Linked DNA regions of Cryptosporangium aurantiacum. The protein of the gene in region 1 interacts with the protein of each later gene in a pairwise test. Links are inferred from orthologs where the notes say so. Each region holds a gene or a part of one and is shown on either strand. Other genes may lie near its edges.

What was found. Proteins that work in one complex are often made in the same cells at the same time.
Region 2: the proteins of rpe (region 1) and eno interact in binary tests that used the Escherichia coli proteins (3 or more experiments, as listed by UniProt). The link is inferred for Cryptosporangium aurantiacum from one-to-one orthologs.

The regions. Positions count from the first base shown.
Region 1 is NZ_FRCS01000011.1:51,830-55,689, forward strand. What follows is about bases 589-3,489. They hold rpe (ribulose-phosphate 3-epimerase), read right to left. Parts: upstream 2,437-3,489; coding sequence 1,741-2,436; downstream 589-1,740. Other genes in these bases: BUB75_RS30440 (GGDEF domain-containing response regulator), read right to left, coding at 659-1,744; BUB75_RS30450 (RsmB/NOP family class I SAM-dependent RNA methyltransferase), read right to left, coding at 2,447-3,489. In the rest of the region: BUB75_RS30435 (riboflavin synthase), read right to left, coding at 1-283; more of BUB75_RS30450, read right to left, coding at 3,490-3,860. UniProt on the Escherichia coli protein: Catalyzes the reversible epimerization of D-ribulose 5-phosphate to D-xylulose 5-phosphate.
Region 2 is NZ_FRCS01000015.1:20,132-24,015, reverse strand. Bases 420-3,344 are described here. They hold eno (phosphopyruvate hydratase), read left to right. Parts: upstream 420-1,202; coding sequence 1,203-2,486; downstream 2,487-3,344. Other genes in these bases: BUB75_RS34445 (DUF501 domain-containing protein), read left to right, coding at 3,210-3,344; BUB75_RS34450 (FtsB family cell division protein), read left to right, coding at 2,494-3,213; BUB75_RS34460 (DUF885 domain-containing protein), read left to right, coding at 420-1,036. Outside these bases: more of BUB75_RS34460, read left to right, coding at 1-419; more of BUB75_RS34445, read left to right, coding at 3,345-3,707; BUB75_RS34440 (Ppx/GppA phosphatase family protein), read left to right, coding at 3,704-3,884. UniProt on the Escherichia coli protein: Catalyzes the reversible conversion of 2-phosphoglycerate (2-PG) into phosphoenolpyruvate (PEP). It is essential for the degradation of carbohydrates via glycolysis.

The DNA.
Region 1 (3,860 bases):
CGCCGAGCCGAGTGCTGAGCGTGGCCGCCCGTTCGAGGTTGACCCGGTCGCCGGGCGCCACCCCTCCCAGCGTGGAGCGGTCGAGCGTCTCGGCCATCACGTCGGCGGTGAATCCGTCCGCGGTGGCGTCGACGACCGTGAGACAGACGCCGTTGACCGCGATCGAGTCGCCGTGGGCGGCGTCCGCGGCCACCCGTGGACCCTTCAGGGTGAGCCGGGCGGCTCTGTCGAGGTGGTCGATGCCGGCCAGGGTGCCGAGTTCTTCCACGATGCCGGTGAACATGTGCGCCGCGTGCCTCCTCGCCTCGGGCGGCTCCGAGGCGCCGGGAGGGCAAGCACGGGCGTCGGCGTACCCCGCGCACGCGCACGGGCACGCCGATCAGCCCGCGCGCTTCCTCCCATCCGGACTTTCACCGTCGGTCCCGGAGTTCCACCGGGTCAACCGCTTGCCCCGAAGGGCGCACGGGTCGCGGACTGTCACCGCCGGCTCGGAATTTCACCGACCCCGGAGCGCGCGTACTGCGTCGTCTCTATCTCGTGTCTACTTCGTGGGACGCGATACCGCCACATCAGCGGTCCGAAATCCCACGGTTACGCGCCAGTCTGGCACGGTCGGCGCGGCCCGGACCGCCCAGTGCGACCGGGATCACGCGGTACATCAAACGGAGTCGGGCTCCGCCACCGGTTCGATCGCGGCCCGTTCCCGGGCCGAGCGGCCCCGCCCGGGCTCCGGGTCGCGCCGCCGGTCGACCGCGACCATCGACCCCTCGGTGCGCTTGGCCACGGCCTTCATCTCGCTGGCCGCGGCGACCACCTCCCGGTGGTCGGTGAACCGGCGCTGGGTCGAGAGGGCGACGCCGATCGAGAGCGTCAGCAGCCCGTGCCGCCGTAACCGGCCCTGCCGGTCGAGCACCTCGAAGTAGCCGCGGGCCAGGTCGTCGGGGTCGTAGAGCACCCGGCTGGACTGGTCGAACAGCCGGATCGCCCGGTCGGTGATCGGCGTGATCTGGTCGGGCGTGCAGACGACGAGGAAGTCGTCGCCGCCGATGTGGCCGAGGAACGGCGGCGGGCCGGCGACCCCGATCGTGGACGTGTGCAGCGCGCCGGCCGCCGCGGTGAGCATCTGGTCGCCGCGGTAGAAGCCGTAGACGTCGTTGACGGTCTTGAAGTTGTCGAGGTCGATGTAGCAGACCGCGTACTCCCAGCCGTGGTCCCGGCGGGCGGCGATCCGCTCGGCGATCGCGTCCAGGATCCGGGTGTTGCCGGGCAGGCCGGTCAGCGGCGAGACGTCCCGCATCTCGCGGTTGCGCCGCAGCGTCGACCGGACCCGCGCGACGAGCTCGCTCAGGTCGAACGGCTTGACGATGTAGTCGTCGGCGCCCGCGGTGAGCCCCTGGATGCGGTCGGCGGACAGGTCCTTGGCGGTGAGCATGATGATCGGCAACGCGGCGGTCAGCGGCGACGCGCGTAACTGCCTGCACAGCTCGAAGCCGTCGACCCGCGGCATCATCACGTCCAGCAGAACCAGGTCGGGCCGGTGCCGTTCGATCGCGGCCAGCCCGCTGCGGGCCTCGTTGGCCACCACCACCTCGAAGCCCTCGAACCGCAGGTTCATCGCGACCAGCGTGGTGACGTCGGCGTCGTCGTCGACGACGAGGATCAGCCCTTCGGAGCCCCGGTGGCCTCCGGCGCGCGGGAGCTCCCCGGGAGTCTCTCCCCCGGCCGGCCCCGCGCTCGCGGTCACCGGATCGCCGCCGACTCCGCCGCACGGACCGCCGCGGACCGCAGAGCGGCGACGGCGGCGGCCGGATCGTCGGCGTTGTAGACGGCGGACCCCGCGACGAACGTGTCCGCGCCCGCTTCGGCCGCCGCGTGGATCGTGTCGGCGTTGATGCCGCCGTCGACCTCGATTCGCAGCTCGAGGTGCCCGGTCTGGACCCGGCGACGGGCCTCGGTGACCTTCGGCAGCACCTCGGCGATGAAGTCCTGCCCGCCGAAGCCCGGCTCGACGGTCATCACGAGCAGCGTGTCGAAGCCACGGAGGATCTCCAGGTACGGCTCCAGCGGGGTGCCCGGCTTGAGCGCCAGACCGGCCTTCGCACCCGCTTTTCTCAGGTCGCGCGCCACCGCGGACGGGTCGTCGGTGGCCTCGGCGTGGAACGTGACGTTGTGTGCGCCCGCCTCGGCGTAACCGGGTGCCCAGCGGCCCGGGTCGTCGATCATCAGGTGGCAGTCGAGCGGGATGTCGGTCGCCGCCTTGATGCTCTTGACGACCGGCAGGCCGAGCGTGAGGTTCGGAACGAAGTGGTTGTCCATGACGTCGACGTGCAGCCAGTCCGCCCCCGGCGTGCCGGGCCGGCCCGCGACCGACGCGGCGGCGTCGGCCAGACGGGCGAAGTCTGCGGACAGAATGCTCGGTGCGACGAAGAGCTCCACGCCCGAAATACTAGTCGCGGGGTGTGACAGGCTTGCGGAGCAGCGACAGGAACATCGCGTCGGTGCCGTGCCGGTGCGGCCAGAGCTGAAGAGCCGCAGCGCGTGCCGCGCTGAGTTGAACTCCCTCGGGCGTCGGGTTCACGTCCGCGGCCGCTGCGGCTTCCGGCACTCCGCGGACGTCGACCGGCTCGGCGCCGGTGCGCCGGCACACGTCCGCCACCAGCACCCGGGTCTCGGCCAGGTGCGGTGAGCAGGTCACGTAGGCGACCAGCCCGCCGGGCCGAGTCGCCCGCAGCGCCGCGGTGAGCAGCTCACGCTGGAGTTTCGCCAGCGCCGGGACGTCGCTCGGCTGGCGGCGCCAGCGTGCCTCCGGACGGCGTCGCAGCGCGCCCAGCCCGGTGCACGGCGCGTCGACCAGCACCCGGTCGAACCCACCCTCGGGCAGGTCGGGATGGGTACCGACGTCGCGGCCGTCCGCGGTGAGCACGGTCGCGGGGAGCCCACGCACGGCCTGTTCGACCAGCTTGGCGCGGTGCTCGGACACCTCGACCGCGGTGAGGTGCGCGCTGCGGCCGTCGGCGATCGACGCGAGCAGCCCGGCTTTTCCGCCGGGGCCGGCGCAGAGGTCGAGCCAGCGGGCGTCGGTGCCTTCCAGCGGGGCGGTGGCCAGGGTCCAGGCGCAGAGCTGGCTGCCCTCGTCCTGCACGTGCGCGCGTCCGTCGGCGATCGCCGCGACGTCGCCCGGCGCGCCCTCCGGCAGCTTCACGCCGACCGGCGACCACCGGCCCGGCTCGCCGCTGACGTCCGCGGCCAGCTCCTTGGGGTCGATCCGGCCCGGCCGAGCCGCCAGGTCGACGCCCGGCCGCTCGTTGTCGGCGGCGAGCGCGGCGGCGGTCTCGCTGTCGCCTGCCGCCAGGCGGGCGGTGTCCTCACCGAGCGCGTCGGCGAACGCGCGGATGACCCACTCCGGGTGGCTGTAGCGGATCGCCAGGTGGGCGATCGGGTCGGCGGCGAGGTCCGGCGTGACCTCGGGGAGCCAGGCGTCCAGGTCGCGTTCGGAGACCCGGCGCAGCACTGCGTTGACGAACCGGGCCGGCCCGTCGGTGAGCGCGACGCGGGCCACCTCGACGGTGCCCGCCACCGCGGCGTGCGGTGGCACGCGGGTGAACAGCAGCTGGTACGCGCCGAGCCGCAGCGCCTGGAGCACCCGCAGGTCGACCTTGTCGATCGGGCGGCTGCTCCCGGCGCCGAGAATGGCGTCGAGCGTTCCGCGGTGGCGCAGGGTTCCGTAGGTCAGTTCGGTGACGAATGCCGCGTCCCGGCCAGTGATCCGGCGTTCGACCAGCACCGACGGCAGCATGAGGTTCGCGTACGCCTCACGGGCGGCGACCGCCACCAGCACGTCGAACGCCGCACGTCGGGCC
Region 2 (3,884 bases), on another replicon or contig:
GGCACTGGCCGCGCTCGACCGGCACCGCGCCTGGCTCGTCGAGCAGCTGGACACCGCACAGGGGGAGGCCCGGCTCGGTCGCCGCCTCTGGGAGGCCAAGCTGTGGCACGAGCTCGACTCCGAGCTGACCGCGAGCACGTTGCTCGCCGCGGCCGAGAAACGCCTCGCCGAGCTGGGGGAGCTGACCCGCGCCGTCGCCGAGGAGCTGACCGGCTCCGACGACGTCCGCGCCGCGCTGGACGTCCTGGCGGCCGACCGTCCGACCGACCGGACCATCGTCGCGCGCGCCAGCGCCGACCTGCAGACGACGCTCGACTTCGTTCGCGAGCACGACCTGGTGACGCTGCCCGAGGACGAGTGCCGGGTGATCGAGATGCCGGAGTTCGCCCGCGGTGTGGCGGTGGCGTACTGCGACGCTCCCGGCCCGCTGGAGACCGCCGCGGTGCCGACGTTCTACGCGATCGCGCCGACGCCCGCGGACTGGTCGGACGAGCGGCGGGAGTCGTTCTACCGGGAGTACAACAACCACCTGCTGCTGAACCTGACCGTGCACGAGGCGGTGCCCGGCCACTTCGTGCAGCTGGCGCACGCGCGCCGGTTCCGGGCGAGCACGCGCGCCAGGGCGCTGTGCATGTCCGGGTCGTTCGTCGAGGGCTGGGCCGTGCACGCCGAACACCTGATGAGCGACGCCGGTTTCGGCGGGCCGCAGGTGCGGCTGCAGCAGCTCAAGATGGAGCTGCGAATGGTCATCAACGCGCTGCTCGACCAGCTGGTGCACGCGGAAGACCTGTCCGAGGGCGACGCGATGGCGCTGATGGTGGAGAAGGGCTTCCAGGAGGAGGGCGAGGCCGCCGGGAAGTGGCGCCGGGCGCTGCTGACGTCGGCGCAGCTCTCGACGTACTTCGTCGGTTACACCGAGGTGTCCGCGATCGCTGCCGCCCGCCCGCCGGGCGTGTCAGTGCGCGACTGGCACGACCGCATGCTCGCCCACGGTTCCCCCTCTCCCCGGCATCTGCGCAGCTTGCTCGATATTTGACCTGGAGCCCCATCAGGGCGGGGCCGGCGGACGCCGGCCCCGCCCTCGGCGGGCCGCCCACCGGTGGGGCGGCGCATGTCACCGGACGTGCGCGACTACGCTTCTGGGGAAGAGCGGCGGGCCATCGTCCGACCGCCATACGCCCCGACCATGAGGAGCGATGCACGTGGCCACGATCGAGGCCGTCGCCGCCCGTGAAATTCTCGACTCGCGCGGTAACCCGACCGTCGAGGTCGAAGTCATCCTCGACGACGACACGGTCGCCCGCGCCGCCGTGCCGAGCGGCGCTTCCACCGGCGCCTACGAGGCCGTCGAACTCCGCGACGGCGGCAAGCGCTACCTGGGCAAGGGGGTCGAGAAGGCGGTCCAGGCCGTCGACGACGAGATCGGCCCCGAGCTGGTCGGCTTCGACGCCGCTGAGCAGCGCCTCATCGACCAGGCGATGATCGACCTGGACGGCACCGACAACAAGGGCCGCCTGGGCGCGAACGCGATCCTCGGCGTCTCGCTGGCCGTCGCCAAGGCCGCCGCCGACTCGGCGAAGCTGCCGCTGTTCCGCTACCTCGGCGGCCCGAACGCGCACACGCTGCCGGTGCCGATGCTGAACATCCTGAACGGTGGCGCGCACGCCGACTCGAACGTCGACATCCAGGAGTTCATGATCGCTCCGATCGGCGCCGGCTCCTTCAAGGAGGCGCTGCGCTGGGGCGCGGAGACGTACCACGCGCTCAAGAGCGTCCTGAAGTCCCAGGGTCTGGCCACCGGCCTCGGCGACGAGGGCGGTTTCGCCCCGAGCCTGGCGAGCAACCGGGCGGCGCTCGACCTGATCGCCACCGCGATCGACAAGGCCGGGTACTCGCTCGGCACCGACATCGTGCTCGCGCTCGACGTCGCGGCCACCGAGTTCTACGGCGACGGCGTCTACTCGTTCGAGGGTCAGAAGAAGACCTCGGACGAGCTTGCCGCCTACTACACCGAGCTGGTCGACAACTACCCGATCGTCTCGATCGAGGACGGCCTGTCCGAGGACGACTGGGACGGCTGGAAGGCGCTCACCGCCGGTCTGGGGCAGCGCGTCCAGCTCGTGGGTGACGACCTCTACGTCACCAACCCGGAGCGCCTGGCCCGCGGTATCGCGGAGAAGGCCGGGAACGCGCTGCTGGTGAAGGTCAACCAGATCGGCACGCTCACCGAGACGTTCGACGCGGTGTCGCTCGCCCACCGGGCCGGCTTCAAGTGCATGCTGAGCCACCGCTCCGGCGAGACCGAGGACACCACGATCGCCGACCTCGCGGTGGCGACCGACGCCGGCCAGATCAAGACCGGCGCGCCTGCTCGCTCCGAGCGCATCGCCAAGTACAACCAGCTGCTCCGCATCGAGGAGGAGCTGGACGACGCGGCGATCTACGCCGGTGCCCAGGCCTTCCCCCGGTACACGCCGGCGTCCTGAGTAGCTGATGGCCAGTCCGCGCCGTACTCCCAGCGGCCAGCGTCCGTCCCGGGCCGGTGGCAACCGCCGCCCGTCGACGTCGTCGGCTGCGCGGAGTGCGGCGCGGTCGGCCACTCCTCGCACCCCCCGCGTCACGCCGCGGACGACCAGCCCGCACGGCGGGCGGGTCACCGGGCGAGTGCCGGGCAAGCAGCGTGACTACCCGGTCTCGTCGGTCCCGGCTCAGCGCCGGGGCGCGGGCCGGAGCCCGGGAGCGGGAAGCCGGGAGGGACGCCGTCCCGGAGTGCGCCGGACCGCGGCGTCGGCGACCGCGGCGGTCGACGGGCGCCGGTTCGTCCGCCGCGGCGAGGGCCGGTTCACCGGGCGGGCGGCGGTGCTCGCGATCCTGTTCGCGGTGCTCGTGCTGACGCTCGCCTACCCGATCCAGCAGTACCTGGCGCAGCGGTCCCAGATCGCCGAGGCCGAGCGTTCGCAGGCGCGGCAGTCCGAGCGGATCGCCGCGCTCCGCGCCGACCTGGCCAAGTGGGACGACCCCGAGTACGTCCGGAGCCAGGCCAGCTCCCGGCTGCAGCTGGTGCAGCCCGGGGAGAAGCGGTACATCGTCCAGGATCCGAGCCGGGAAGGCACCGGCGGAACCCCGACCGAGCCGTCCACGTCCCCGGTCCGCGACCCGCGGTCCTGGTACGGGCGGCTCTGGGACAGCGTCGAGGCGGCCGACCAGAAGTGAGCCTTTCCCCCGCAGATCACGAGATCGTGGCGGCGCAGCTCGGACGTGTGCCGCGCGGTGCCGTCGGCGTCGCCCACCGCTGCCCGTGCGGCGCGCCGGACGTCGTCGAGACCGCACCGCGGCTGCCCGACGGCACGCCGTTCCCGACCACGTTCTACCTGACCTGCCCGCGGCTGGCCGCAGCGCTCAGCACCGCCGAGGCGAGCGGCCTGATGCGGGAGATGACCGAGCGGCTCGCCGACGACCCGGACCTGGCCGAGCAGTACCGCTCCGCGCACGAGGACTACCTGGAGCGCCGCCGGAAGCTCGGCACGGTGCCGGAGATCGACGGCGTGAGCGCGGGCGGGATGCCGACCCGCGTCAAGTGCCTGCACGCGCTCGCCGGGCACGCGCTGGCGGCGGGCGAAGGGGTCAACCAGCTCGGGGACGAGGCCCTCGAAGCGGTCGGCCACTGGTGGGAACGGAACCCTTGCGTCGTGGAGAAAGAACAATGAGGGTCGCGGCGATCGACTGCGGGACGAACTCGATCCGTCTGCTGGTGGCTGATCTTCCGTCTCAGTCGGACGCTCCGCTGGTGGACGTCGTCCGTGAGATGCGCATCGTCCGGCTCGGGCAGGGCGTGGACCGCACCGGCCGGCTCGCCGCCGAAGCGATCGAACGCACGCGGGTGG